DNA from 4 places in the Paenibacillus sp. FSL R5-192 genome. Region 4 is predicted to be linked to each of the others. Evidence: riboswitches for the same ligand, from Rfam matches in the RefSeq annotation. Region 4 holds a riboswitch; each other region holds the start of a gene.

Region 1 (7,822 bases), on a different contig from region 4:
ACACGCTCGTACACGATACAGGGATCATTGTGATCCGCCTTGAGGAATCGGAAGCGTCCTTTGCGCAGGGCTTCATTGCTTTTGCGTAGATCGATCATCAGACGATAGAAATCATACAATTCTCTGTCTTGCTTGTCCGGGTCCCATTCCATACATTTTCGACAATCCGGGTCAGCATCACCACTAATCCCAACTTCGTCGCCGTAGAAGATACAAGGTGTACCGATATAGGTGAAAAGAAATACTACCGACAATTTTAATCGTCGTTTGTCTTCTCCTAACCGGGTGAGCAGTCGTGGGGTATCGTGGCTGCACAGCATATTAAAGATCACTTCGTTGGTTTGTTGCGGATAGCGCATAATCAGTGAACCCATCTCGTTGGCAAAGTTATAACCATCCATTGAACCACAGAAGAACTGAAGCACTTTGTCGGCAAATGGATAATTCATGACGGAATCAAATTGATCTCCCATAAGCCAGGTCAAGGAGTCGCTCCATACTTCACCAACAATATAGGCTTCAGGGTTCGCTGCCTTAACAATCTTGCGCAAATCACGCCAGAAATGGTTGTCCACTTCATTCGCTACATCCAGTCGCCACCCATCCAGCTTAATTTCCTTGATCCAGTACTCAGCTACATCAAGTAGATATGACTTAACCTCAGGGTTGGCTGTATTGAACTTGGGCATGTTGCCATAGAACCCAAATGTATCGTAGGTTGGTATACCATCCTTGATCTGAACCGGATATTCATTGATGTGGAACCAATCGGCATACTTGGAGTTTTTTCCATTCTGGAGAACGTCTTGAAAAGGAGGGAAGTCTTCGCTGCAATGGTTAAACACCGCGTCAAGCATGACACGTATACCCAGGCGATGACATTCTTCTGTCAACTGTTTAAGCAGGGCATTATCACCGAAATGAGGGTCGACTTTTTTATAATCAATCGTGTCGTATTTGTGGTAGGAATTGGCCTGGAATAACGGGGTAAAGTAAATGGCGTTCACGCCAAGTTCAGTTAAGTCATACAGATGATCCAGCACACCTTGCAGATCTCCACCAAAATAATTGTCTAACTCAGGTTTGCCACCCCAGTCATGCGTTTCTTTTGGATTCAGCTTAGGATCTCCATTAGCAAACCGTTCCGTCATGATCTGATAAAAGACGGCTTCTTTGGCCCACTCGGGCACCTTAAACACATCAATTTCATGTATATACGAGAATTCATAATATCCTCCAGTTGGATAGGGGGTCTCATAATGAATTCCGTTATCCGCAAGAAAAACATCTTCTGAACCGGCAGTTATCCGAAATATATAAGTGAGACGTTTGAATTGTGGCTTGACGGCCGCCTCCCAATAATCAAACATGTTATCCGAAGCAGCCTTCTCCAATTGAATTTCCTTGTATGTTCCATTCCAATCGTACTTATCTCCGGTCAGTGCAGTCACGTATTGCACATCATTACGTTTGGTTCGTACGCGCAGATGTATGGTAGACGAATTATAGGCATAAGCCCACTTGTCACGAGGAACATGATACATGGCTTCGAGCAGCATGACAGCACCTCCTGAATATAGGATAAGTTATAGTTATAATTAACCAAGTTAGCCAGCAAACGAATCACATTTACTGTAATAAAATGTATTATTTTCATCGTTTTCAAAGGTTTCTTTCACAGCATTTCCAGCTTTGTGCTGAATATACTTACAGCTAATTTAGAAAAAAGGGTGCCCTGAACAGCTTGGAATTCAAGATTGTTCAGGGCACCCCTATATAACATGTTGAAAGTGAATTTTAGCGAATAGCTTGCTCGAACTCCGTGCGGATGGTTTGAAGCAGCTCTGGCTGGCTCAGTACGTCATAGGCTGTTGTTGCAAGTGCCTTGGCTCCCAGAATCATGCCATCCAGCGCACGCTCCTGAAGTGCAAGGTCACGGAAGGCTATGGAGTGCAGTGTATGCACCTCGTCTACAACACGAATGTAGGGATGAATTGCAGGACATTTCAGGGAAACATTACCGATGTCCATAGAGCCGTGATCATTACCACTCACAATCTCTTCTTGCGGGATCCCAAGTTCCATCAGATTTTGACTAAACGCAGCTGAGAATGCTTCATTGGTAACCATCTCGTCATAGGACGTTTCATAGTTGGATGTCACCAGCTTGCATCCTGTCTGGAGAGCAGAACCTTCAGCGATCTGAATCACACGTTCTGTGAGGATATTCAGTTCTTTGCGAGTTGCTGCCCGTACATAAAATTGCGCAGAAGCATAGTCAGGAATGATGTTTGCTGCCTGACCTCCGTTGTTGATCACACCATGAATCCGAACGCTGCTTTTAACTTGTTGCCGAAATGCATTGATTCCGTTGAACGTTTGAATGACAGCATCAAGTGCATTAATACCTTCGTGCGGACTTGCAGCGGCATGTGAAGATCGGCCATGGAATTCAAATTGCACTGCATCAATAGCCAGTGAGCTGCCTGACTTTTCGTAGGCATAATATGGATGCGCCATGAGAGCGACATCACAGTCATCGAACAAACCTGCTTCAGCCATCGGAACTTTGGCACCACGTGTCTCTTCAGCGGGGGTACCAAACACTTTAATGGTTCCACCTACTTCATCCAGAATAGATTTTAGCCCAACAGCGGCCCCAAGACTCATCATACAGATCAGATGGTGACCACAAGCGTGACCGATCTCCGGCAAGGCGTCATATTCGCACAATAAAGCAATGGTAGGGCCTGGTTTGGCGGCTGAATAGGTTCCGATAAAGGCTGTCTCCAGACCAAGGATTGGAGCCTCTACAGTGAAACCGTGGAAGAGCAGTTCTTCTTTCAAACGGGCAGAAGCGAGATACTCTTCATTTCCCAGTTCGGGGTTGGCACCGATATATGATGAAATGGTTTTAAAACGGGAAGCATATTGATCAATAACCGTTAGAATTTGTGATTTGTTAGCTGTCATTAGTAAACTCCTTATGCAAAAATGAAAATAATTCATTGATTATATCATGTTTGCTTTATTTTTTTCAGAAACAAGTCAAGATTTGTATTGTCAAAATGCATTGCATAATCATGCATTGTACTTTATAATGACTCAGTCATCAACATGAGAAGCATACAAAGTATTGTAAGGGGAGAGAAAAAGGTTGAAATTAATAAGTCGTTACACCATGATGCTGTTGACCTTTGTTATTCTGCTGACGACTGCCGTTCCTGTGGCACTTGCTAGTGGAACTACAGATAATTCAAGCAGTAAAAAGCTGGTGCTCGGTACAAGTGCCGATTTTGCACCATATGAATTCCATAAAGTGATTAATGGCAAAGATGAAATCGTCGGCTTCGATATTGAGATCGCCAAAGAGATTGCCAAAGATCTTGGCGCTGAGCTTGTGATTGAGGATATGGGCTTCGACGGTCTTCTGCCTTCATTGCAGAGCGGGCGTGTTGATCTGGTGATTTCAGGTATGACGCCGACGGATGAGCGGAAGAAAAGTATCGATTTTTCCGACACCTATTATAAGTCAAAACAAGTGATTATGGTTCGCAATGTGGATAAAGACAAATATCCAACCATGGCAGAACTTGAAAATGCGAAGATTGGCGTTCAGAAAGGCTCCATTCAGGAAACGATCGGACAGAGTATTCCAGGAGCGAAGCTTACTGCGCTGGATAAAATCTCGGATATCGTGCTTCAACTGCAAACAAAACGCATTGACGCGGCAATCGTTGAAGATACCGTTGCTGTAGGTTATCTGGACGATATCATTGGACTTGCTGCTGCTGTTCCGGACGAAGAGCAAGCAGAAGCGGCAATCGGGATTCGTAAAGGTAATACCGAGCTGCTAGCTGCAGTAAATGGAACACTGGAGCGACTGAAAAGCGAAGATAAAATCAATCAGATGGTGACGGACGCCAGCCTCTTGATGGCGGATAAAGCGAACAAATCACAAAATATTTTCCAAGTATTCTGGGAGTACAAAAGTTTCTATGCTACAGGTGTAGGATACACACTTCTGTTGTCTGCACTTGGGGTTATCTTCGGGGTAATTATTGGATTGATCATCTGTTTGTTCCGTTTGCATGACGCTGCAATCTTGCGCTGGATCGGTACGGCTTACGTTGAAGTGATCCGTGGCACACCGATGTTGGTACAGTTGATGATTATTTACTATGGTTTTTCCCTGAGCTTTGGCATTAACTTCACTGCACTTCAGGCAGGTATCATTACACTTTCAATCAATAGTGGTGCCTATCTGGCGGAGATTTTCCGTGCAGGTATCCAAGGTGTGGATCGTGGTCAGTTGGAGGCAGCGCGTTCATTAGGTATGGGAAGAGGCGCCGCGATGCGTTATATCATATTGCCACAAGCCTTCAAAGCTGTATTACCAGCGATCGGTAATGAATTCATAACTATCATCAAAGAATCCTCCATTATCTCCGTTATCGGTATGGTGGACATTATGTATCAGGCAAGTGTAGTCAAGAACATTACGTACCAAGGCTTGAGTCCATTTTTGATTGCAGCAGCCATCTACTTTGTAATGACGTTCATTTTGTCCAAGCTGCTGGGACGACTGGAAAGGAAGTTGAGTGCAAGTGATAGACGTTAGACAATTACACAAATCTTATGGAAATAACGATGTGCTTAAGGGCATAAACGTGACGATTGGCAAAGGTGAGGTTGTCGTGGTCATCGGTCCTTCTGGTTCAGGTAAAAGTACGTTCTTGCGTTGTCTGAATCTGCTGGAACAGCCTACCTCAGGAGAGATTGATTTTGAAGGCGTGTCAATCACGGACCCCAAGCATAACATTAACGCAACTCGTGAGAAAATGGGCATGGTGTTCCAGCACTTCAACCTGTTCCCACACAAAACGGTAGAGCAAAACATTACGATTGCTCCAATTAAAGTGAAGAAACAATCCACTCAGGAAGCGGAAAAAATTGCTGCTGATCTGCTTAACACCGTGGGCTTGTACGATAAAAAAGATACATTCCCGAATCAGCTGTCTGGTGGACAGAAGCAGCGGATCGCCATTGCTAGAGCATTGGCCATGCAGCCGCATGTGATGCTGTTTGACGAGCCTACGTCGGCACTGGATCCTGAGATGGTCGGCGAAGTGCTGGATGTCATGAAACGTCTTGCAGAAGGCGGAATGACGATGGTCATCGTAACCCATGAGATGGGTTTCGCACGTGAAGTGGGAGACCGCATCTTGTTCATGGATGGCGGGGTTATTGTGGAAGAGGGAACACCTGATGAGGTGTTTGGAGCACCCAAAAATTCACGTACACGTGATTTTCTTGCGAAAGTACTCTAAACGATGTGATCAAATAGCGTTACTGACTTCGAGTCGGTAACGCTATTTTTTATGGATAATAATGACGTATGGATTCGGAAAAGTAACTATTCTGTTACCAAATGTAAAGGAATCGGGTCAACCAAACTTTCTGAATTAACCAGTATTCTTACAAATGCTTACATGCTAAAAACCATTTGGTAAGAATTACTACAAGTTCAGGTTACAAAATTGTGATATATTGAACTCTGCCGAAACTTCCGGACAGGGAGTGCGGGGGATGTAACGATGCAGATTGTGCAGGGGGAAGATCTACAGCACACTGCTTGGGGTGAATTGGGTACATAACGTTTCAAATGTAACGAAGAACCTATAGGGTGGGCTCCTCATCCGAATCCGACAACTAACTTCGCAGGCACAATGAGGGAGGAAGACCATGATTAACAAGAAACGTATAGCCAAAACAGCAGTAGCATTAATGACAACAGCAATGCTCATTCAAGCCGTTCCGGCTCACGCCGATTCAGTTCATGTGGCCAAAGAAGGGGATACCTTCTACACCTTATCAAAACAATATGGAGTAGCACTCAACACGTTAATTAAAGCAAACAACGACATTTCGGCTTACAACATTTATGGTGGTTTGAAAATTACGATTCCCGGTAAGGCAAACAATGTAGCAGACGCTGCGGCAACGGAGAGCAAGACCCAAGCGAAGACTGTTACTACAGCAAGCTTGGACGTCAACGCAGATAATAAAGTTGTTCAAGCCTGGGGTAAAACATTCGATTACAGCAAAGCTGTGAACGTAAAAGCAACGGCATACTCTGCAGATCCGTCTGAAAATGGAGGCTGGGGTGCAGTCGATTATTTCGGAAATGACCTTGAACTGGGTACGATTGCAGTTGATCCAAGTGTAATTCCACTTGGAACCAAAGTACTGGTAACTGGTCACAGCCATCCAGGATTGCCAAAACAGGCTTTTGTAGCCACAGCGCGGGATGTGGGCGGTGCAATCAAGGGTCACCGGATTGATATCTTTATCCCGGGTAGCAAACAGTCTGTAAGCTCATTTGGTTTTCAGGATATCGAGCTGTACATTCTGAAGTAGAGAGAAAATAACATTTAAAATGAATTCAAACAGGGTGTCTGCCAGTCGCTAATTCGCGATTGAACAGCACCCTTTTAATATTCTCATTATTTGTTATCACGGTCATCCTAATCTTTGGCCTTGGGCAATCCCAGCATTTCGTCCAAGGTGACCAGTTCATATCCCCGATTACGTAGTTCCTCAATAATTTCAGGCAAAGCCTCAATCGTGCCGTTCAGGTTTGACCCTACACCGCCTCCAGCATGTTGCAGAACGATGGAGCCAGGTTTCACGGCAGAGAGGATGTTATCTTTCACCTGTTCCTTTGAAAGGCCTTTCCAGTCCAGGGAGTCTACGTTCCAGTTCACAATGCTATAATGTTGTTTGGCAGCCCATCTCAGCTGTTCTTCATTAATGTCTCCATAAGGTGGCCGAATCATCTTGGGCGTATATCCCGCCAAACGTTGAATAATATCCCCGGTATGTAAAATTTGTTTGCGAAAGGCATTCATCGACAGCTTACTGAATTCAGGATGATTGTAGCTGTGATTACCAACCATATGCCCTTCCTTAACGATGCGTTTCACTAGATCCGGATGTTTCTCAGCACGACTACCCACGATGAAGAATGTAGCTCTGACATTGTATTTCTTCAATACATCCAGCACTTGTGGAGTAAACCGTGGATCAGGTACATCATCAAAAGTCAGTGCAACCTTCTTGGTTGAAGGACCATTGGTTTTGAACGTATCGGCATATTTTTGACGTAATTGTCCCAATGTCAGTTGTTCTTCTTCCGCAGAATCCAAACCTGATACGGATTCACCTGGCGGGCTTGAAACATCCCGCGATGAAACTGGAGCATGAGATCCCCCGAGAAAAATAACGATAACCATCAGCATAATGAGGCGTACGCGCATAATATCGGCCTCCTTTTTCAAAATGACGTTCTCCTTGGTATACCCGGGGGCTCCATAAAATATGCGCAGTGTGAGAAGTTTCATTGTGGATTTAGCTCATGACAGCCATAATTCCTCCATATATAACATATAGAAAAGGATAGGTGGATGGGTATGAGTACATCTGATTTGAAATCCATACGTTTACAGGTGATTGAAGCAGGAGAAGATAAGGTTTTTCTCGTTACCGGAGGAAAGGCGCATATTGGCGCCGTAGCCACGTTCTATGTGGATCATGAGCGCGTAAGCGGGACGACGGTACATATTCCCGGGCATAAAGAACAAGAGCTGTGTGAGCGGCTTGCCCGAAAGGCAGCCTTGCAACTGAAAGTAACCGTTACGGTGATCATGGGTATCCATTTTGATTCCATCACGCGGATGCAGATCGACGAAATCGTGCAGACTGCAGAGAGGTTGATGGAGGATCATCTGAACAAAGATAAACGATCTTCCTGACATAAGAG
Region 2 (7,822 bases), on a different contig from region 4:
ACATGCGAAAAGTGCTGGAGGCTTTTGACGAATCCAACGGGACTTTGTTATTTTATGAATCGCCTCACCGTATTCGGAAAACATTAGTCCACCTTGAAGAAATTCTGGGTGATCGCTCGATTGTCCTGGCTCGTGAACTAACCAAGCGTCATGAGGAATTCGCAAGGGGTACTGTGAGGGAATGCATAGACTGGCTTGAAGAACATCCACCTCTTGGCGAGTACTGCTTGCTGGTAGAAGGCATTAAGGAAGAGGAGCGTAAGGCTGAGCGCGAAGCATGGTGGCAGCTCATGTCACTCGCGGATCATGTCAGCCATTATGAGGGTGAAGGACATAACCGCAAAGATGCAATGAAAAAAACGGCTGCCGATCGCGGTCTGGCGAAGCGTGATGTATATAATGCATTAATCGAGTAGTAATCTAACCAAATATCTTCTGTTGTGGGGAACATAACCTGAAAAGAAGCTTATATCCAACCTTAGTGGAATATTAAAAAGAGCAGAGTGGCTAAAAAAAATTCCGAACAAATTTCATCGTTCTCTCCCAGTTCGCGTGTGACAGAATCATTTTGGGTAATGGAACCCATAACAAGGCAAAAAAATACCTTCCGCGGTGGGGTTCACACCGGGAAGGTCATTAAGGAATATTAAAAAGGTTAGAAATAACAATTTAGATAAGTCCAGTATACCTGGTTTTTCTTATTTTGTCACAGGTGCAGGGATTTCGGAAATACATTCGTTACAAACAATTTTACCTTTGAAGTAAGTAACGTTCTCTGCATTACCACAGAAGATACAAGCAGGCTCGTATTTTTTCAACATGATGCGCTCGCCGTCAACGTAGATTTCCAGAGCATCTTTTTCACCAATACCGAGCGTACGGCGCAATTCAATTGGAATAACTACCCGTCCCAGTTCGTCCACTTTTCTTACAATACCTGTTGATTTCATCATTATAATCAGTGCTCCTCTCAGCTAACTATCTTTGTCATTATTCGACATTATTTTATGTTTTATGATACTCATCATACCAACGATTCCCAAATCAGTCAACCTTAAAATTAGCTTAAAATTAAGGCTGTTTTTCACAAGGTTACTGGTGGTAAGGGATTGGAAGCCATTTTTCGCATTTAAACCTCAATGTCAGCTTTGTCGATTTGGAAAACGACAAAACTACTTCATTCGACAAAGTTCGTCATATGGTGTCGAATCTTAGGTGAATCGCAGAGCTCAAAGCGTTAATATAAAAGAAATTAAAGGAGTGAGTCGACATGGAACAACGTTTAACGGAAGAGAAAGTATTCAAAGATCCGGTACATAATTATATCCACGTGCAAGATCCGGTTATATGGCAGTTAATTAACACCCCGGAATTTCAGCGTTTACGCCGGATTCGTCAACTAGGTACTTCTTACCTTACCTTTCACGGAGCAGAGCATAGTCGGTTCTCACATTCACTAGGTGTTTATGAGATCACACGCAAGATCATCTCTCAATTTGAAAGAAGTCATTATTCGGATTGGCCGAAGGAAGAAAAGATTGTAGCACTGTGTGCAGCTCTACTTCATGATCTCGGGCATGGGCCATTCTCTCACTCCATCGAGGAAGCTTTTGACATGAATCACGAAGATTGGACTTGTCGCATTATTACAGGTGATACCGAAGTAGGGGCGATCTTAAGACGGTATGCTCCTGATTTTCCTGAGAAAGTAGCGTCTGTCATTCAAAAAACGTATGAAAAGCCGATTGTGGTGAACTTGGTGACCAGTCCGCTTGATGCAGACCGAATGGATTATTTGCTCAGGGATGCCTATTTTACAGGTGTAAATTACGGCACGATTGACCTTGATCGTATCCTTCGGATGCTGCGTCCTTATCATGGGCGGATTGTAGTCAAGGAGTCAGGCATGCATGCTGTGGAGGATTACCTAATGTCTCGGTATCAGATGTATTGGCAGATTTATTTCCATCCGGTAACTCGTAGTTCTGAAATTATATTGCGGCAAATATTCAAGCGAGCGAAAACACTCCTACAACATGGTTTTCAATTCCGCTTCATGATTGATCCACTCCCTCAACTATTTGAAGGAGAATTATCCGTGGATGAATATTTGCAGTTGGATGAAGCATTAATTCAGACGGCATTTACGCAGTGGCGCAAGGAGGACGATACTGTTCTGAGTGAGTTATGCGAACGTTTTATGGATCGCAAGTTATATAAGTATGTAGAGCTTGAACAGGTCGACTTGACAATGATGGAAGAGATTCGGGAAGCTTTTGTACAGGCTGGCCTCGATCCCGAATATGATCTTGAAATTGATTTTCCTTCGGATAATCCGTATGATGTGTTTCGTCCGGATGAATCCACAGATAAGCAGATTCTTCTTCTGGATCGACAGGACAATTTACGTGAGTTGTCAGAAGTATCTGACATTGTCCGTTCCATCAGTGGGCTTCACCGAGGGAAACATCATTTGTATTACCCGCAAAACAAGGTGGATGCGATTATTCACGAATTACCGTCACATATACGCCCCTATTTCTTGTAATCGTGTGGGTATAATCCGATGAAGAATTTCGATATCAAAACACTTTCTAAAAGAGCTATTTTTCATGATACAGTAATCTGCTTTAATGGGGAGTATATGTAGATCGACATAATTTTGTAAATGCAAGCAGGCAGAATGAGCACAATTAGCAATATATAGATCAGAATATCTGTATATCTTCTATATATTGTAGTTGTGAAGAAACAAACGTAATGATGTAATACACAGATACCCAAAATGTTTTATGTATGAGTCATTGAATTATTGAATTTTACAAATTGGATTTTGAAAAAGAAGATAGTCGTTATTTCGACATGAAGGGAGATACAGACATGATGCTGTTCGACACACATACACATCTGGATGCACCACAATTCGACGAGGACCGCGAGGACATGATTCAGCGTGCTGTGGATGCAGGAGTTGGTCGCATGATCAACATTGGCTTTAACCGGGAGACAATTCCAACCACAATGAAACTCGCTGAAACATATGACTTTATATATGCAGCTGTAGGGTGGCATCCCGTAGATGCGATCACAATGCAGGAGGGCGATTTGGAGTGGATTGCATCTTTATGCAAGCATGAAAAAGTGGTTGCGATCGGTGAGATTGGATTGGATTATCACTGGGATACTTCACCAAAAGAAATACAGCATCGCGTATTACGACAACAAATTGCTTTGGCGCGTGAAGTGAACATGCCAATTGTCATCCATAATCGGGATGCACATGAGGATATCATAAGAATTTTGCGTGAAGAGAAAGCGGGTGAAGTTGGTGGTGTGATGCACTCGTTCTCAGGCAGCTGGGAAACAGCAAAAAGTTGTCTCGATATGGGCTTCCATCTCTCCTTCGGAGGACCGATCACATTCAAAAATGCAAAGCAGCCCAAAGAGGTGCTGGAGAAGGTTCCTATGGACCGTTTTTTCATTGAAACAGATGCTCCATATTTGACACCTCACCCTTATCGTGGGAAGCGAAATGAGACAGCGCATGTACGTCTGGTTGCAGAGGCAGCTGCGGAAATTAAAGGCATTTCGGTGGAGGAAATTGCTGCAATAACAACCAAAAATGCCATGGAACGATTTGGGATTCGTTAAAAAAACGAGCAAATGAGGTGAAAAAGGCAGGTAAGCGGAGGTAATTTGCCCTTTGATCCAAATAAATCAAGAATATTACAATATTTTAACCAAATATTCAGAAAAACGTACTTGATCAACGCTTTACAACATGCATCAAAACAGGATATCATCTTTTCAGTGAATTGTTGTGCGGAAAATTGGACAGATGTTCGGGGGATGAACAAAGGGACACTTTCCGATGAAACAACATTACTTTCATGAATCAGTCTCGCTGAGTCTCCGTTATCGGAGAGCGGGGGAACCAATAGGGCTTAAACATCGGTGTATTTGGCCGATGCGCAACGTTCGCTGACCCAAAAGCAGCGAAGGGAACTGCGAAGCCGTATTTGATTTCTTCTTTGGGTCTCGGGGTGAATTCAAGGGCGTCCGCCATGAGCGGGTGACCCAAGATAGGGCGGCTCTCTTTCGCCCGAACCCGACAGCTAACCTCGCAAGCGGAAAAAGAGAGGCAACCTCGTGCATGAATTTCCGATATTCAGAATCATTCGGAAGCCACGGAAGAGTTCCTCTTACACTCTTTCTTTGGCTTTTTTGTTTTTGAATAAAAGAAATATTGTCATCATACGGTAGGTATTCAGGAGGATGACATCATGTTGCGAAGATTGATTCATGGTGCAGAATCGGATTATGTTGGTCCAATCTGTGTTCTGTAGAAAATTTGGTATAGTCACGTCAAAGACATCATGCATTACTTTAGACGGCGAGGCTATGAAGGAGGACGGAGAAGTGGGCACATTCCAACCAGAAGAGACCCATGAGTCACGATCATCCAGTAAGTCTTTCGCGTTGCGGTGGAAGCATGAGAACATGCGTCAAATGGCATTGATCGCGATTTTCTCAATTGCGCTTACAATCATGATCTTGTTAGTCGTTTACGGTCAGGCCGGGAAACAAATTTCGCTGGTTATTGATGGCAAAGCTCAGGTGGTAGAGACTCGTACAGGAATGCTTCAGGAAATGCTGGAGGAGCAGTCGATCACAGTCAGCCCTCACGATAAGGTATCCATGTCCATGAATGGGGCGATTACAGATGGAGACCGAATCGTTATTGAGCGGGCCGTTCCAGTTAACATTACGGCAGACGGAGACACCAAGACTCTGTATACAACCGATTCATCGGTAGAAGATGCAATTCAAAAATCAGGTATTCAAGTTGAAAGTAATGATAAAGTGTATCCGGCGCTTGGAACTGCGATCAAAGCGGAGATGAAGATCCGTGTAGTGCGCGTAACAAAGCGTACAGTGGAAGTAGAGCAACCGATCGCTTACAAAGTCATTAAAACGGCTGACCCTAGCTTATACAAAGGGGATAACCGTGTCGTTGTGAACGGCAAAGAAGGCACAATTGTGCAGCATATCGAAAAGGTATTTCAGGATGGAGAATTGGTCTCCAAAAAAATGGTCGGCAAATCTGTCGCGAATAATCGTGTAGATAAAGTGATCGCTGTCGGCACCAAAGCAAAACCGGTCGTGAAAGAACCTGAGATTCAGACCGTATCGGCTCAAACGTCAACAACCAAAAAGGCTACAACAACGAACTCGAAGAAAACATCTGCCTCGGGCAGCAAAGTGATTACCGTATCCGGGACTTCTTTTAAATACTCCAAAGTACTTAAAAATGTATCCATGACTGCCTACTCTTCCGAAGAGCCTGGCATTGGAACTAAAACAGCTTCCGGTACTCGTGTAACGGAAGGACGCACCATTGCGGTTGATCCCAAAGTCATTCCAATTGGCTGGTGGGTATATATCGAAGGTCTGGGATTCCGTCGTGCGGAAGATACAGGCGGTGCCATTAAAGGCAACAAAATTGATGTGTATTATGACAGTGTGAAGCATGCCCTGAATTTTGGACGTAAGAAAGGCAAGACGGTCTACGTGATCGGTCCGGTGAAGCCGGAAGCGAACTAAAATCGTTTTACTTTGAAATGGGAATGCTATAAAATAGTTGCATGAATGATTCATGCGGAATATGCGGCGGAGGAGTCTGAATTCAGTCTCCCCCGCCGTTTGGCAGAGAAGAGGATATTCCTCTTCTTTTTGCGTTAGAAAGGAAGAAATGGAACATGATAAAAGAAATCATTGTGGTGGAAGGCCGTGACGATACGGTAGCTATCCGTCGGGCCGTGGAAGCCGATACCATAGAAACAGGTGGATCAGCAATCAACCAACGCATTCTGAAGCGGATTGCGCTTGCTCAGGAGAGACGGGGAGTCATTGTACTGACAGATCCGGATCATGCTGGCGAACGCATTCGAAAAATTATTGCGAACAAGGTGCCAGGCTGCAAACATGCCTTCATTCCGGAAGCCGATGCAACGCGCAAAGGGGACATTGGGGTGGAGAATGCCTCACCAGAGGCGATCCGTCATGCTCTGGCGCGCGTACATACTTCATACGAAGGTGCTCCGAGCCTGATCGATTGGGAGGACCTGATCGCGGCAGGACTTATTGTGCATCCGCAGGCTGCTGCACGTCGCATGGAGATGGGCAATCTGCTGGGCATCGGTTATTGTAACGGTAAGCAGTTCCACAAACGCCTCAGTGTATTTCAGATTACACGGGAAGAGTTCTCTACAGCATTAGCGCAAATTGAACGTGAAGGATTGTGAGCATATGAAGAACATGGAAGAGACGATTGAAATTGCAACGCCCAAGCGTACGAAAGAGATTATTCAAAGACACGGATTCTCATTTAAGAAAAGTCTGGGTCAGAACTTTCTGATCGATCAAAATATACTGAACAAAATTGTTAATGCAGCCGATCTGGACGAGTCCAAGGGCGCACTGGAGATCGGGCCGGGTATTGGAGCCCTCACGGAGCGACTGGCTCGGGTAGCCGGTCCCGTCACAGCCGTAGAGATTGACCAGCGCTTAATCCCAATCCTGGGAGAAGTGATGCAGCCTTATTCGAATGTACGTGTTCATCATGGGGATGTGCTGAAGCTTGATCTGGCTGAGTTGTTTAATACGGATTTTGCATCCGTGGACAAAGTCAGTGTTGTGGCTAACCTGCCTTATTATGTAACGACTCCAATCATGATGAAACTGCTGGAAGAGAAGCTGCCGGTAGACAGCATTGTTGTCATGATCCAAAAAGAAGTGGCTGAACGCATGGCTGCTGCACCAGGATCAAAAGACTACGGTAGTCTAAGCATCGCAGTTCAGTACTACAGTATGCCGGAACTTGTGTGTATTGTGCCTCCTACGGTCTTCATTCCGCAACCTAATGTGGAATCAGCTGTCATTAAGCTGAAAGTGCGTGAGCAACCACCAGTGGAGATTCCGGATGAAGCACACTACTTCGAAGTGGTACAGGCTTCTTTTGCCCAGCGGAGAAAAACAATCTCAAACAATTTGAAGGCACGTTTCTTCACAAAGGAGAACCGGGAACAGGCAGACATTCTGCTGGAGCAGGCAGGTATTCAACCTTCCCGACGTGGAGAGACATTGAGTCTGCAAGAGTATGCCACACTCAGCACCGTAATGTGGGAAGCAGGGGTACGTGCAGCGCTGTAAAATTTGAATGAACCAAACCGGGTCTTTGCCCATACGATGGGGTAGAGGTGATTACGTTGATGAATATCGGAGACTTGGTCGTTCGGAAGTCATACGGCGGCGATGTGACTTTTCGGGTGGAAGGCCTCCAGTTGGATGCTGCGGTCATTAAAGGGACTGAGTTCCGGCTGATTGCCGATTCCCCGGTGGACGATTTGATACAGGTTCCCTACGAACCACAAAGCGCCAAGACCAGACAGGCGCATATTAAAGCACATCAGACCCTGTCCCGTCTGCAGCAGAATCGTATGGAACAGGCTGAGCGGAATCGTGAAGGTCTGGTACAGGATTGGTCTGCCCAGCAGGAACCGGCTTATTTTGAAATGCCTGGAAAGGTGCTTCATCTGGATGGAGATCCGAACTATTTGAAAAAAAGTATGGATCTCTATGAGCAACTTCGTGTACCCGCAGAGGGACAGTATGTCCATGAATCGGCAATGGCAGATACCTTATACCGCTTATTACCCAAAGTACGTCCGGATATCGTAGTTATTACGGGTCATGATGGGGTGTTAAAGACACGTCAGCCCTATGACTTATATAGTCTTGGTAGCTACAAGAACTCGCAAAA
Region 3 (7,822 bases), on a different contig from region 4:
GTACAAGGTATGCTTGACCCACGAAAGTCATGACAATCGATAATGAGCTTTGGCTTGAAATGCGTCCCAAGGACAGCGTCAAGGCAATTTCGCTTGAACTTATAGATAGATATATGATACTTTTACCTCATAGGATAGGCTTGGGAGGTCAAATCATGGAATTATTGAAACAACGAATTTTACAAGAAGGTGTGGTTATCTCGGATCAAGTATTAAAGCTGGATGGTCTGTTGAACCACCAGATTGATCCTGCATTAACGATGGAGATGGGACGTGAGTTTGCTGCCCGTTTTCGTGAAAGTGGAGTAACTCGGGTAATCACGGTAGAATCCTCAGGGATTCCGGTTGCGTTTGCCGCAGCCTATGAACTTGGGGTGCCCCTTGTATTCGCCCGTCGCAAAAAAACACTTCTGGCTGATCCTGATGCTTACTGTGAACGTGTACCGTCCTTTACCAAAGGAATTGTAACTGACATTATGGTATCCCGCGAGTTCATTCATGAGAATGACCGCATTTTGTTCATTGATGATATCATTGCCAATGGAGATGCCGCTCGTGGCGTCATCAAAATTATCGAGCGTTCCGGTGCGGAACTTGTCGGATTCGGCGTTGTGGTCGAGAAAAGTTTCCAGGCAGGGGCACGCACGATTCGTGAACAGGGTATTCCGGTGGAAGCCTTGGTACGCATTCGTTCCCTGAACGATGGAACAGTACAATTTGACGATAACGAAATGTGACATTTTAAAGGAATAGGGCCTATTTTTTGAACTATGCCTTTGCATGACCGCCGATTTCATTTATAATGGGGTTATGTTAGGGAGAGGAGGCAACACCATGGGGAACCAACCGGCAACAGAACAATTTTTTAATGATAAGCTGGCGGAATCGAAAGTTCATTTTGAACGTGCCCTGGATTGTAAACATACGGAATTCGATGACCTTTATCCCTATATGATTGAACATCCTCAATTTTTCTGGTACAAACGCTATGTTGCCTGGTCAGAATTACTGACGATTGTAGGCTTGTGCGAAGAGTTGTCCTTCTCTTGGAAAGAACAATTTACACCGCATCAAGTGGAGTACCTTGAAGAACGTGTGATGTCCGCCAAAGTGCTTGATTTTTGGTTCGAGAAGAACGACAGCAAAGAGCACGCGCAGCGGTAACTTTCAGTCGGGACATAATTTCGAATGACATGACAGTCCAATACAGTCACGTGAGACCTAAATGACTTTTCATTTAGGTCTCTTTTTGTAAATAAATTTGAAATATAGGAGCCATGAAGATGATTAGTGATACAGAATTGGACGCCCTGCGTCTGTCAGGTGAGAAAGTTAGAGTCGTACGGGACGAGCTGGAATCGAACGACGTGAAGGGCATTGTGGTTGCCTGGGATGGCGAGCAGGTACTTATCCGTCGTCAGAATCGACGTGTCGTTAAGCTGGACCGAGGTTACAGCTATCAGCTGTTCAGCGAGCCGCGCCAGAGTCCACTTAGTGAGTAACAGCTTATAATTATGGCAGGGCCATGCGCGTTAAATGTTTGGAATTACCATGATTTCTTGGCATAATTGGCTCACTCGGGAGAGAAGATAGGTACAGTGAGGAAGATCTGTAACTATAGCCGAGAGGGTGTGCTACAAGCCATGACATTGATGAATGATAAAGTTCATGCCTACAAGGATCAGATTGGAGCATTAAGCGATGTGCTGCCAGGTGTGGTGAAGTCGTATCATGAGTTTACCGGAGAATGCTTCCAACCTGGCGTGATTGATGCGAAGACAAAACAGCTAATTGCACTTGGCATTGGATTATTCGCCAACAATGAGGTATGTACCTTCTACCATGTAGAAGAAGCCCGTGCCAAGGGTGCAACAGATCAGGAGATCATGGAGACCGTAGCCGTGGCCGGAGCTGTTGGTGGAGGACATGCCCTGTCTCAGGGTGCGATGCGAGTGCAGAAGGCGCTGCATTAGTAAGCAATGCAACATAAATTTTTAAGTGCAAAAAAGGCATCCGGTTAATAACCGATGCCTTTTTGTATGTGAATCACATTTTACCTAACATTTTATCATACATAAACTGTCCAGTTACCCGACGTGCTGTTACATAACGATCATTGAAGTATGGATTCGATAACTTCGTGATGCTTACACCTTTACTGCTGGAGGCATGAGCGAATTGTCCGCCGCCGATATATACACCTGTATGTGAAATGCCTTTGCCTGTTGTATTAAAGAACACCAGATCACCTGTCCGAACATTGCTCTTGGATACGGGAGTACCTGCTTTGGCTTGCTGCTGCGAAGTACGTGGTAATTCAATGCTGTATTTGTTGAAAAGATATCTCATAAAACCAGAACAGTCGAAGCCGGCTACAGTTGTGCCACCCCATTTGTAAGGAATACCTGTCATGTTGTTCACTACGGAGTTGATACTGCTTGCCTCTGTGCTTGTTGCCCCGGATGTAAATAATACAGCTGCTCCAAAAATGGAGATAATCAGTTTTTTCAAAATCAATGTTCTCCCTTCGATGCCTACGGAGTTAGCTAAGGGTTCGGTAGAAGGTTCCCTATATTTCCTATGTATAAGAATAATTCACCCAAATTGGTTCCCCCGTTTTCAAACATGAAACTCGGCAATGAATAATTAAGTTTTTGTAACTATTTGAAACTATATTGCATAAATGCGTAATTGTCAAACCCATTTAAAACCCTTCGTAATACCTCAATGTTAGCGGAATTAAGGTTTTTATATGAAAGAAGGGATCAAGTTTGGGTATCATTCATGACAAAAACGTCATTATTGGTTCGTTTAAGACGAATTTGGATAAATAAATAGGTTTGTCATGAGTTAAAAGAACTATCCCGTTATGTAGAATTAGAGAGATTATATTCATTAAGTTGCATATATTGACAAAAATCGATTTTTTGCATATTATCTGATTATCCAATCCACATATTGGATGAAAATTGATTTTATTATGCGATAAATACAAATAAAGGAGGTTTGGGGCGTATATCATAGGTAAAGTAGAAGTGGAAGATTTATAAAAACGAACATAGGAGAGTGTTACATTTGAAAGCGAAGAAAATAATTACTTTTGTCCTGGCATGTACGATGGTGTTCTCAGTAGTTGGAATGGCAGTTCTCCCTGTAGGGACGGTATCTGCTGCAGATGCGTCGGGTACTACAGCGAGTATTTCTGATATTTTGAAGAACCAGCTGCCGGATGGAGGTTGGAGAAAAGATTATAAACAGACAAGTGGAGAGTGGGCAAAGTCCACGATAGACAACAAGGCTACATACTCAGAAATTAGAAGATTGGCGAAGGAATTTAAAAAGACGAATGATCCGCGTTACTCCACAGCTGCAATCAAAGGAATTAACTTTTTGATCAACATGCAGTATTCAAACGGCGGGTGGCCACAAGTTTACCAAAGCTCCGGATACCACAAGCACATCACTTACAATGATGATGCCATGATTAATGTAATGATCATGCTGGATGAAGTAGCAGCACGCAAAGGTGATTTCTCATTTATCGACAGCACACTTGCTAACCGCAGTAAAAATTCAGTTGCCAAAGGTGTGGAGGCGATTCTGAATACACAGGTCGTTTCAGGTGGTAAGCTGACAGCATGGGGACAACAACATGATTCCAGCTCTCTTAAACCAGCGAGCGCAAGAATCTACGAAGTGCCATCACTGACAGCTGGAGAGAGTGTAACGATTGTTAAATTTCTGAAAACCAGACCTGCTAACGCTAAAATTACCGCATCCATTAAAGGAGCGGAGGCTTGGTTTAACAAAGTGAAAATTACGGGTTACAAGTATGAAAGAGCTAATGGAGATAGTAAAATTATCGCTGATTCCAAAGCTGCACCAATTTGGGCACGCTTCTATGAGATCGGAACGGATAAACCAATCTTTATTGGTCGTGACGGGGTAGTTAAATACAAATTAAGTGATATTGATAAAGAAAGAAGAGGCGGTTATGCATGGTATGGCAACTGGCCTTCCAAGCTGTAATTTGTAGTATGCTTCCGTTTTAATGAACCAAACTATTAGCAGCAGTTAAAGGTAAAGCCCGAATCGACATGGACGTCTGATTCGGGCTTTATTGTTATTATTTTCAGTGTTGACATGATAGATTACGCATGATATATTATTTATTGTCGCCGATATTGATGACGGAGATACAATATGCGGTCGTGGCGGAATTGGCAGACGCGCACGGTTCAGGTCCGTGTGGGCTAACCCCCGTGGAGGTTCGAGTCCTCTCGACCGCATCTAATAAAAAGACTTCTTAAGCTAACGCTTAAGGAGTCTTTTTTTGCATTTTTTGATATAACACTAACTTTAGTGATGAGTATTCAAGAGGTTAGTGCTTAGCTGCACGTACAGCAAATGTCTTCCATCAGCCATACGGAACGTTTATTGTGCTGCGGTAACATTAACGCTGTCAATATTCGGTCCTTCCGATCCGGTGGTAACCACTTTCAATGTATTGGTCCCCGTGTTCATGGGGACCTGTATTGTTTTTTCAACCCAAGTGGACCAGCTTCCCGTAGCCGGAAAGGGCTCGTTGCTAATGACTTTGGTTCCGTTCACAAAAATGTCGAGGTTCCGAGTGCCGCTTTCCAGCGCATAACGAAACTTTACGTTTTTGGTACCTGTTGTCGTGTTATTAATGCCGTTCCATTGAATGGCCGAACCAGTCATCGCATTGAAGTTAACATACCCGGACCCAGTGTAACCGGTGTAGATTGTTTCAATGGCAGCTTCCGTAAGTGACGTTCCGGTCTCGGCTTCATACGTAGTGCCACTGCCTGTATTCCCGCCGCTATTTCCGCCAGTAACGTTGGCAACAAACGTTGTTACGCTCTGAGGCGGGAGCTGTGCCGTGAAGGCTCCATTGGATACGTTAAGCGAGGTTCCGCTTGCCAGATTTCGACTGCTGTCCGTAATCCATGAGGACACAGTAGAGGCATTACCATTCTGCAGAACGAATTTTTGGCTTGTGGCTGAAGTTCCACGGTTAATTGCCACGACGACGACTTTGTTATCACCTTTATAGGCTGAGACAAATGTGTTCGTATCCGGATTTTTCGTTGCATCGACTCGCAGGTAGCCTGGACGCACGAATTTAGAGAAATGAGCCATATTATACCCGCGTTTGCTTATGGTACCGTCCTCTTTCATCGGACCATACTGTCTGCGGATGTACCACCACACGTAGGCCTGGAAATCACCTTCTACCATGGCATTGTGCATGTGATAGGAAACGTCTAATGCTTCAGGCCAGCGGTCTGCTGAGTTGTTGTCACTGTTTGGAACATACACTTCAGTCATCCACAGTTCTTTACCGGCTCCTTTTTGCTTAAAGAGAGGGTAGGCAAAATTCGAAATCTGGGTTCCATACGTATGTGCTCCCAGAATGTCCATGTTGGCAAGTGCCTGCGGATCATTCAGGATTGGGTCGGATATGTTCTTTAAGTACTGGAATGATTCAGGCGCCATGACTTTGGTACCTTGGATGGACCCGGCATTTTCTTTCATGAATCGAAGGATCTCTTGTGGAGTCCACCAAGTCCAGTCATGAGCATAATCCGGTTCGTTTTGTACAGAAATGGCATACAGATCTACGCCGTTATTTTTCATGTAGGTTACAAAGTCGTTCAGATGTTGCGCATATGCGGTATATTTGTCGTATTTCAGACGTTTGGCATTTGTGTCCCCATTGCGGTTGAACGTTTCAACCATGCTGCTTGGAGGATTCCATGGGGATGCAAATACAATAGCACCCTTTTCGATAGCTCGTTTGGCTGTGGCAACTTCACGATACCAGTTATTGGAATCTGGATCAACGTAGATCCTGAGAATGGAGAAGCCTAATTGATTCTGGTCATTACCAAAAGCAGTTTCACGTTGAGCGGGAGTCAGATCACCAATCCAGGCAGGAAGGTTAATGCCCCCAAAGCCCTTGATCAGCTGTTTTTCCGAGGACAAATTAATGTTGGCATCGCTGGCTGCTGACACATTTGTCGGGGTTAACATCAAAGGCAGGGCTGTTAAACAGGCCAAAAGAACATTAATCGTCTTTTTTAGTTTGAATTTCACTACTTTCATCCTCCTCGATAATAGTAAGTTACATAGAGAAACCGCAACCAGGAATAACAAACAAGAATAGCGGATTGTCTGGCATTTATTTTATGTAAACCCTTTCAAAACCTCCTTCCATAAATCATAGGATAGAATTGAAGCATAGAACCTCTTTCATTTGTTGATTCTACTAAAAAATTCCTAAACTGAAAACCTGACAAATTACAGTATTTTTTCTAATTAATCTCTATTTTCTAACTATTCAATGACAGTTCTTGTCTGAATGCAAAAGGGAAAACTGGAATGATGGGGGATTCGCTTGAGATAGAGGTCTTCAATGGGCGGGGGTATGATCATTAAGGAAGGCTTTGGCTTACATATTCCTCCCTTCATTATCAAACAATGAGATCACAGAAGTTACGGGGAGGGAATCATGATGAAGGTACAGAGAAAGAATTATCGATTCATTGCAGGTATCATGGCATTATTGATTGTGTTTTACGCAGGCATATCGGCAGGAGGGCCTACAGCGGCAGCTTCAGAGTCCACATCGAATCACAAACGGTTAGCGATTATCATCGATGATGTTGGTAATGACATGAAGGGTACGGCAGAGATCCTGGCGATGCCAGTCAAACTGACGGTAGCGGTTATGCCTTTTTTACCAACAACGAAGAAAGATGCGATGGCTGCACATGAAAAGGGAATGGATGTGATTGTGCACATGCCCATGGAACCCAAGAAAGGACGACCTGAATGGCTGGGCCCGGGTGCAATCACATCCAATCTAACAGATGAAGAAGTCCGCTCACGCGTGGAGAAAGCGATTGATGATGTGCCGCACGCCATTGGCATGAACAATCATATGGGTTCCAAAATTACTTCGGACAAACGCATCATGTCCATTGTGCTCGATGTATGCAAGGAGCGGGGCCTCTTCTTTGTAGACAGTCGTACGAACTTTCGCTCCGTGGTGGGGGAACTGGCCATATCCAAAAACATGCCACCTGTAGGTAATGACATTTTCCTGGATGATCAAAACTCCAAGCAACACATTCGCAAGCAACTGGATCTGGCTGCTCAGCGTGCGATCGACAAGGATATCTGTGTTGTCATTGGTCATGTCGGTCATTCGGGGATGAACACATCCGCAGTAATTCGTGAATCCGTCTCCCGTCTGCAAAATCAGGTCCAATTTGTAGGGATTGGTGATCTGGTTCGAGATGTGTGGCAATGGCAGTCTGCTCCTACACTACCGACAGATAATAAATAATGCCATTGGCAATGGACTGGGCGATTCGTTTTTGCTCAGCGGGGTCATTCATTCTGGCTCGATCTGCCGCATTGCTCAAAAATCCGGTTTCGACGATGACGGCAGGTTGCTTCACGTAATTCAATATATAAAAGGGCTTGCCCCATACAACCCCGTGCTCCGTTTCGTACAACTTGTTCATGGCATCCTGAATGGATTGGGCCAGCAAATAACTCCTGCCTTCTTTCTGGTGCAGTACCACCGGGCCGTGTGCTGTCGATCGGGGACTCCAGTTCGCATGAATGCTGACCACGATATCTGTACTTACTTCTTCGCTAAGGCTTTTACGTTGGGCAAGATCTCTGGTATGACGGGAGCGGCTGTTCAGCCAGCGGTTCTCATCACTAAGTGCATAATCACCAAGTCGATTGATGATAACGGCATAACCTTTGCTGCGAAGCAGGAGAT
Region 4 (7,822 bases):
GTTTTTTGCCGTTTTGCTCGTTTTGGTCCATGTTTATAACCTCCAAGGGTTGATACAAATATTTTAACTAATAATTGTCCCATTGCAAACATATACATGCTGTAGATGCTTGTCAACGGGAGGTATTTAACGATGATTCCACGACGCGCCAAGAGCTGGCTCACTGCATCCCTGGCCCTGTGTGTACTTGCCGGAGGGATATGGATCACTCTGGGTTATAATCGCTCAACTCATTCCGAATTGCCAGTACTCGCCCCCGAATCGGGCAAGCCTAAGGCAATAGCCCCAACGCCAGCACCTCCAGAAAGTGTACAGACCCCTACTGCCGAAGTGTACAGCAACCGTGTTGTGGAATATCACATGGATGTAAAACTGGTCGAAGGGAATGTACTGGAAGGGACTCAGACGATTACCTGGACACATCCAGGTAAAAAAACCGTCAGCGAGCTTTACTTTCATATGTATCCCAACGCCTTCTCTTCTGCTGACACCACCTTTATGAAGGAATCCGGTGGAAAGCTTCGGGGTGATGTCATGCCTACCAATGGTTATGGCTCCATGAACATTACCGAAATGAAAACGGAGGACGGGCTCTCTCTGCTGCATCGGATGCAGTATGTGCAACCAGATGACGGAAATATCAAGGACACCACCCTCATTAAAGTACGCTTGCCCAAACCCGTCAAAGGCGGGGAAAGCATCACGCTCCACACCCGATTTGAAGTGAATCTGCCGAAGATTTTTGCCCGGATGGGAACTGCTGATCATTTTGTCATGGCAGGTCAATGGTTTCCAAAATTAAGTGCCTATGAACCTGTGGGCAGACGTGGACGAACAACGGAAGGCTGGAATCTGCACCAGTACCATGGCAATTCAGAGTTTTACGCTGACTTCGGTATATATAGTGTGCGTATTCGGGTGCCTGAAACATACAAAGTAGCTGCTACCGGATTTCCGACACAGCAAGCCGTGGTGAAGAATGGAGAAAAGGTCTATCAATTTTACGCCGATGATGTGCATGACTTCGCATGGGCAGCTTCACCGGATTTTGTCTACGCCGAGGAACCCTTCTCTGCACCCAATGTGCCTGGTGTACGAATCAAGTTATATCTGGACCCTGCTCATCAGGATCTGAAAGAACGTTACTTCTACGCCGCGAAGGCCGCACTAGCCAATTATAGCAAATGGTTTGGCCCATATCCTTACGCAACCTTATCCATCGTTGTTCCACCCAAAACGGGGAACGGTGCCGGAGGCATGGAATATCCTACGCTAGTTACAGCCTTTGGAGCCGATGATACTACGCCAGGTTATGACCTGGAACGTACCGTAGTCCACGAGATCGGACACCAGTACTTCTACGGCATGGTTGCCAGCAACGAATTCGAGGAAGCCTGGCTGGATGAGGGGTTCACCTCTTATGCAGAAGACAAATTGATGGAGCAGGAATACGGATTGATTCCGAATCTGCCGGTACAATCGGGACTGATTACTTCTCCGTCATCCTTAACACAAGAATCCTGGAAGTTCGATTCACAGAATGAGTATGCAGCCAATGTCTATACACGTGGCAAACTTGTATTGCTTGGTATCGAACATCAAGTCGGTGCCAAAAAGATGGAACGTATTCTCTCTACCTATGTGAAGAAGTACCGTTTCAAACATCCCACTTCATCTGATTTTCAAAACGTTGTGGAACAAGTGACCCGCACTTCCTGGTCTGATTATTTTGATCAATACGTCTATAGTAACGGAATGGCTGACTTTGCTGTAGAGAAGATTCGTGTTACGCCCGTACAGAAAGACGGTCAAACATTGTACGAGTCATCCGTGACGATAGCAAAAAAAGGGAGTGATTACAACGCCGTTCCTATTCGCATTGCTTTTGAAGACGGGCATATCCTCACCAAGCAATGGAATGGCAAAGAAGATCGCATCACGTATAAATTAACTCACACATCCCCCGTATCCTGGGCCATGACCGATCCCCTGTACTCGATCGTGCTGGAGAACCGCCATATGAACAATTTCCTGAAATCCGGACTGGATGAGCAGACGAAGTCCCGCTGGAGCATGAGTGTAACCAAACTAATAGAAGCCATATTCGGAGGTCTGTCATGGTGAGGTGGAAACGGTGAAAGCGAAAATACGTGAAGGCTGGTTTCTCGTCCGTCAGCATATGTTCATTGCCGCACTCTTATTTCTTTATCAACTCATGTGGGGATATTTCTTCTATCGAATGGTACAATCGGCGGTCATCCCACTACTCCTGCGCTATCCAGATGCTGATGCCGGGGAGCTGAGTACACTTTTGTTCAAAATGGAAAGTCAACTTAACCTATCTACCCATCCGGAGGTTCATCGTTATCTATGGATTCTCGGGGGCATGCTGCTGGTTCGCATGTTGATCAGCCCCCTCATTCAGGCAGGACTGCTCTACTCACTTCAGCACTTTAATTCTACAGAAGAGCGCATTCCGTTTGTCCGCGGAATCAAAAATCTGTGGAAACCGATGCTGCTGCTCCACACTATACGTACATTATTGATACTTCTGCCCGCCTACTGGCTCATACCGAGGCTCTACTCGATTCTCATGGACGGATTTCATTCCCTTCAATTACTTTTGCCTGGCATACCTTATGTTGCTGCCTGGATTGTATATGGTTGGATCATCCACCATGTCATACTCTATATGCAGTTCGGTGTTTCGGCACCAGAAGGAGAAGGCGGTGCTCACGGTACCCTCAAAGCACTCTGGATTGCACTGCGTCATCTCATCGCCGTAATCGGCATTGCACTCCTGCTGGGCGGAGTACACCTGCTCGTCTTTGGGGCATTCACTACAGCCTCATGGTTATTAACGGGACTTACCGGACTTATACTACAACAGACGTATCCACTTGCCAGATGTCTATTGAGTCTGTGGAAAATATGCAGCCATTTCCGATTATGGCAGTCCAAAATATCCAAAGGTGAGAGCAGATAGTTTAAAAATTGTTACCATCACATGTTAAACTCATGGCCTAATATGTACTTATAAATAGGCAAACCTCAACCTTTCCCCGTCAAAGGTCGAGGGTTTTTTTGCTAAATTTGTTGCTAAACGTTGCCAAAGCCGTACTCCTCTGTTACAATAATCGCAGTGAGTTTTTAGTAACAACTTTGTAATCTTTACATTCATATTTGTAACTACTTAAAATTAAATCGTCATTTCTTGATTTCGCAGGTGCATAACTAGCATAGCCAAATTCCTGGCACCTGGGAAGCGGGGGAACCAGTTATGGGTGAATTGATCTTGCTACAGAGGGATCATAGGGGACCTTCAACCGAATCCTTAAGCTAACCTCGCAGGCATTGGAAGGGGAATATCTCTTGTTCAAGAAGAAATTAACCGCAGCTGTACTTAGCATCACATTCGCTTTATCGCTTGGTGCAGGTAGCGCATTCGCAGATTCAAAGATGGACACAGTAATTGATTCAGCAATGGGAACTACATACAAAAGTGGGGGAACAACGCTTAACGGCTTTGACTGCTCCGGATTTACCCGGTATGTATTCGACAAGTTGGGTATTGATTTGGCACGCCAATCCAGTTCCCAATTCGACATGGGCGATTCCGTATCCCGCATGGAGATGAGAGCTGGCGATCTGGTGTTCTTTAATACAACAGGTAAAGGCGTATCCCATGTAGGAATCTTTGTAGGGGATGGAAAGTTCGCACACTCCTCTTCTTCCAAAGGCGTTACGATCAGTGCATTGAGTGAAAACTATTGGGCCAATCGTTATGTTGGCGCGAAACGGATTATGAGCACGGACGCATATGAATCACTGGCCCTTGACTAGGGACAAGCTGAGCAACATGATGCTGTAACCATTAACCATACTGGAACGAAGCAAGAAGCATAACAGAACCGCCCGGTACATTCTCCGCAGGAATGTATCCGGCGGTTTTTTTGTGCTTCAATCCTTATTCATGTTGCAAGTTATACTCGGGGCATATCCTGCGACATCAACAGGTTCATTTTGCGTTCGTTCGTCCGTGCCCTTATGATGTTTTTACCCATCCCGTTATAATATAAACGAAATTACCGGAACTTTTGTTTCATTTTTTTTCTTGGGAAGGAAGACTTGCTAAATGAACATCTCTTTTGTAGAGTGGACAAAGAGTTCTGTTTCAAGGAAAGGAGCATGCAGGTGTATGAAGGAAACCCCTGTGACGTTTCACGTTGTACCCATGCGAGAAGAACATGCGGAGCTTATCTGCAGTTGGCAGTATGATCCGCCTTACAATATCTACAGCTGGCTCCCCTGGGAGCAGATGAAAGCTCTGGAAGTGGAATTCGGAGATGCACAGCTGCGGCAGGAGCAATATGCAATCGTCCTGGATCAGAACGATCGTATATGTGGGTTTGCTCAATACTTCCCACTTCAAGGGGTAACCCGGATTGGCCTTGGCATGCATCCAGAGCTGTGTGGTCAGGGTCAAGGGACAGCTTTTGTCACTGCCATTGTACAGGAAGCTATTCGCCGAAATCCCACGAATGAGATTGATCTGGAAGTACTCACTTGGAATGCTCGTGCCATTCAAGTCTATCTGAAGAGTGGATTTGTCACCCAGGATACATACGAACGACAGACCCCAAGCGGCTTGAAGCCCTTTCACTGTATGGTTTATGAAGGGCCTCGCGCTTAGAATCCATTGCAAAACAACTAAATTTGCCCCTTGTTATGTGATTAGTTCAAAAAATTCCCACAAAATGCTATGATGTCAGTACAGGTTCCGTTATAATGATATGGATAGTTTCAGGTTAGATGATCTTTCATTCTGGAGGGGACATAAGGGATGCACAAATGGATCATGAGCGGAGTATTTTTTGCAGCATGCGCTTTAGCTATTGTTTTAATGTTTACGCTTCCAGGGAAAGAAGAAGTGGCTGAAGAAGCCAAACCAACCATGCCGGAAGTAACATTGGATGCCGGACAGGCTGAAGCACTGGTCAAAGCCAATTGTATCTCCTGTCACGGGGATCAGCTTCAGGGTGGCGTAGGACCTGCTCTGGCTAACATCGGCAGCCAGGATGATCTGGAGAAGATCTATTCTACGATTGTCAAAGGTAAAGGTGGCATGCCTTCCTTCAAGGGAAAACTGCAGGACGAAGAGATTGCAAATATCGCCATGTGGCTGTCAGAGAAGAAATAATCTCTGCACACGCATAACAAAGAGGCGCTTAATCCCCTTTTCGGAGAATAAGAGCCTCTTTGTTATATCAATTATTAAGCCTCTGCGGCATGCTCAGCCAAAAAGGCCTCAACTTTACGTGCGGACGGCATCCCGGACTGGGCGCCGAGCTTTGTCACGGATAACGCGGCCGCACCCATGGCAAAGCCTACGGCCGCGTCCAAAGTCTCACCGCGCGCGAGAGCTACTGCCAGCGCGCCGTTGAAGCAATCGCCAGCGCCGGTCGTATCCACGGCGCTTACGGCGTAGCCGGGCGCACGGCACGCGCCGGCACGCCCTGCTTGTACGCGGCCACCAGGCGCCGCCGCGTAGACAGCCCCCTCGGGGCCGAGCGTCGTGACGACAGCGGCCCCGAGGGATGCGGCGAGCTCTGCGACCGCCGCATCCAGGTCTTCCGGCCGGAGATGATCCCGGCCGGTAAGCACGGCAAGCTCACTGCGGTTTGGCGTGACAACGTCGACGCACCGCAGGAGCTCCTGGGGCAGACCCGGCACCGCAGGAGCCGGGTTGAGCACCACCAGTGCGCTGCCTTCAGCCGCCAGTTGGGCGGCGCGGGTAACCGCTGGCAGCGGGATCTCCAGCTGTAGCAGCACCGCTGCGGCTGCAGTCAGGCTTTTTACCGTATCCGCCTCTTCCAGCATCTCAGGCACCACTTGCCCATTCGCACCAGGAATAACGATAATCCGGTTGTCTCCCCGAGAGAGCCAAATGGAAGCCGTCCCTGTAACCGTGTCTTCCAATATGCGAACCCGCGAGGCATCTGCACCACTTTCCGTCAGACTGTGCAGCAGACGTTCGCCAAAACCGTCCGATCCCACCGCACCAATCATCGTAGTCTGTCCACCCAGACGCGCAGCAGCAACAGCCTGGTTCGCCCCTTTGCCACCAGCGAGATAATGCAGCTCCTCACCGCTCACCGTCTCTCCCTCTTCCGGAATCGTGTCTGTCTTCACTACAAGATCCATATTGAGACTGCCTACGACAGCAATAAGAGGTTGTTTCTGATTATAGTCTGACATGTATGGTTCACTCACTTCTGGCCGCGTGATAATAACCAACCTCGTTATTGCGACCTCATTTTGTCATAAGCTTCGTTATATTGCCCTGCTTCCTTGATATCTACAGATGTAATACCACCCGCATCCCATGATGTGAGACGCAGCGTAACCGTTGTATAATCAATCGTAATAAAAGGATGATGATTGAATGCTTCCGAGATCGCAGCGACCTCATCCACAAATGCAATCCCTTTCATGTAGTTGGAGAACACGAATTTACGTACAATCCACCGTCCCTCTTCCAGTTCCCAGCCTTCCAGCCTTCCCAGATGAGCTTCGACTTCCTCTTGCGAAAAAACCATGCGTTATCTTCCTCCCCATAGGGTGGTACATTACAGACATGCGTCCGTATAACCACCGACACCTTCGGCGCTATCAACAGCAACCTCAAAGGCCAGGCTCACCGCCATGCGGTTGGCCCATTTCACGACTAACATCTTACCACGGACAAGCTTCAAAATCCAATCAACTACATGGCATAGAACCAATAACCATAAGGCTTTGAGGGAAATTCCAATTCCATTTACACCCCTGAAAATGCATGTAAACACACTAAATTAAAGGTACAAATGTCAACTCTTCTTCCCCGATCAAAATATGAATGCGGTGCTGTTCCTTATCATGGATGACCACGCCACTTCCAACCGGAATAACGGACTCCTCGCCCAGCGCATAGAACAAATCCTCCGCCAATGCCTCATCCACTTCAAGTTGGTCAGATGCAGCCAGTCTCCCCCACTCTTCCGCGTCCATTTCAAAGAAAACATACCGATCCGGTATGCGTCCGATTGCCGTTGTCAGATCTGTCAAAATTCCTTCATAATCCCGTCCATGCTTTACGCCCATTGGCTTTTCACTCCTATTCGGCCCCTAAGGAGCGGATTTGATCTTATTATACCTGAAAATAGCCCTTAAAAAAAAAGGCCTTCTGGTCGATAAATACATATATGACCGTTTTAACTGTTTTAGCAACCGTAAGGAATGCCTAACATTGAACGGATTGCGGCCAAAAATTCGTCCGGAAGCCCGAACACAGCCGCTTGAAAGGATTCAATTTTATCTCATGGATGAGGTGTATGATGAACATTTCAACGATTATTGGACTAATTTTGGGGCTGGTCTCCCTTGTATTTGGTATGTTCTTGAAGGGTGCGCCCTTAATCAACCTGGTTAACAATCCCGCAGCCTACATTATTATCTTTGTTGGTACGGCAGGAACCATCTTTATCGCATTTCCGATGTCTGAAGTTAAGAAAATCCCTAAGCTTTTCGGGATTGTTTTCAAAAATCAAGTACTTATTGATCGCGTATCCCTGATCGGCACATTTATGGATTGGGCTTCCACTACCCGTCGTGAAGGTTTGCTTGCACTGGAATCAAAAGTAGAAGAGATTGACGATCAGTTCCTTCGTGGCGGTATGCGTATGATTATAGACGGCAACGATCAGGAATTTGTAAGTGATGTGCTCATGGAAGATATTCATGCTACAGAGGAGCGCCACCGTGGCAGTGCCTTGATCTTCGC

The links. A riboswitch is a leader RNA that binds a small molecule or an ion and turns the genes downstream of it on or off. The one in region 4 is predicted to bind cyclic di-AMP.
Region 1: another riboswitch for cyclic di-AMP. It lies ahead of C161_RS26460 (3D domain-containing protein); the one in region 4 lies ahead of C161_RS00065 (C40 family peptidase).
Region 2: another riboswitch for cyclic di-AMP. It lies ahead of C161_RS04570 (3D domain-containing protein); the one in region 4 lies ahead of C161_RS00065 (C40 family peptidase).
Region 3: another riboswitch for cyclic di-AMP. It lies ahead of C161_RS10520 (C40 family peptidase); the one in region 4 lies ahead of C161_RS00065 (C40 family peptidase).

Annotation. Positions count from the first base shown of each region.
Region 1 is NZ_ASPR01000049.1:274,056-281,877, reverse strand. It holds gene C161_RS26480 (alpha-glycosidase) at 1-1,559, opposite strand, end outside; gene C161_RS26475 (M20 family metallopeptidase) at 1,798-2,973, opposite strand; gene C161_RS26470 (ABC transporter substrate-binding protein/permease) at 3,158-4,621, shown strand; gene C161_RS26465 (amino acid ABC transporter ATP-binding protein) at 4,608-5,330, shown strand; cyclic di-AMP (ydaO/yuaA leader) riboswitch at 5,549-5,743, shown strand; gene C161_RS26460 (3D domain-containing protein) at 5,746-6,420, shown strand; gene C161_RS26455 (polysaccharide deacetylase family protein) at 6,528-7,319, opposite strand; gene C161_RS26450 (prenylated flavin chaperone LpdD) at 7,473-7,814, shown strand.
Region 2 is NZ_ASPR01000007.1:48,751-56,572, reverse strand. It holds gene rsmI (16S rRNA (cytidine(1402)-2'-O)-methyltransferase) at 1-416, shown strand, start outside; gene C161_RS04585 (AbrB/MazE/SpoVT family DNA-binding domain-containing protein) at 699-953, opposite strand; gene C161_RS04580 (HD domain-containing protein) at 1,271-2,548, shown strand; gene C161_RS04575 (TatD family hydrolase) at 2,881-3,651, shown strand; cyclic di-AMP (ydaO/yuaA leader) riboswitch at 3,893-4,146, shown strand; gene C161_RS04570 (3D domain-containing protein) at 4,420-5,604, shown strand; gene rnmV (ribonuclease M5) at 5,760-6,305, shown strand; gene rsmA (16S rRNA (adenine(1518)-N(6)/adenine(1519)-N(6))-dimethyltransferase RsmA) at 6,310-7,212, shown strand; gene yabG (sporulation peptidase YabG) at 7,272-7,822, shown strand, end outside.
Region 3 is NZ_ASPR01000014.1:468,431-476,252, forward strand. It holds gene C161_RS10500 (xanthine phosphoribosyltransferase) at 156-737, shown strand; gene C161_RS10505 (hypothetical protein) at 835-1,164, shown strand; gene C161_RS10510 (hypothetical protein) at 1,284-1,502, shown strand; gene C161_RS10515 (carboxymuconolactone decarboxylase family protein) at 1,644-1,973, shown strand; gene C161_RS10520 (C40 family peptidase) at 2,047-2,511, opposite strand; cyclic di-AMP (ydaO/yuaA leader) riboswitch at 2,517-2,648, opposite strand; gene pelA (pectate lyase) at 3,067-4,029, shown strand; tRNA gene C161_RS10530 (tRNA-Leu) at 4,206-4,289, shown strand; gene C161_RS10535 (carbohydrate-binding protein) at 4,435-6,129, opposite strand; gene C161_RS10540 (divergent polysaccharide deacetylase family protein) at 6,581-7,375, shown strand; gene C161_RS10545 (N-acetylmuramoyl-L-alanine amidase family protein) at 7,350-7,822, opposite strand, start outside.
Region 4 is NZ_ASPR01000001.1:6,145-13,966, reverse strand. It holds gene C161_RS00080 (YwhD family protein) at 1-31, opposite strand, end outside; gene C161_RS00075 (M1 family metallopeptidase) at 133-2,124, shown strand; gene C161_RS00070 (hypothetical protein) at 2,135-2,986, shown strand; cyclic di-AMP (ydaO/yuaA leader) riboswitch at 3,232-3,369, shown strand; gene C161_RS00065 (C40 family peptidase) at 3,373-3,843, shown strand; gene C161_RS00060 (GNAT family N-acetyltransferase) at 4,199-4,693, shown strand; gene C161_RS00055 (c-type cytochrome) at 4,844-5,200, shown strand; gene rbsK (ribokinase) at 5,275-6,258, opposite strand; gene C161_RS00045 (4a-hydroxytetrahydrobiopterin dehydratase) at 6,303-6,599, opposite strand; gene C161_RS32855 (hypothetical protein) at 6,630-6,785, opposite strand; gene C161_RS00035 (hypothetical protein) at 6,850-7,143, opposite strand; gene motA (flagellar motor stator protein MotA) at 7,377-7,822, shown strand, end outside.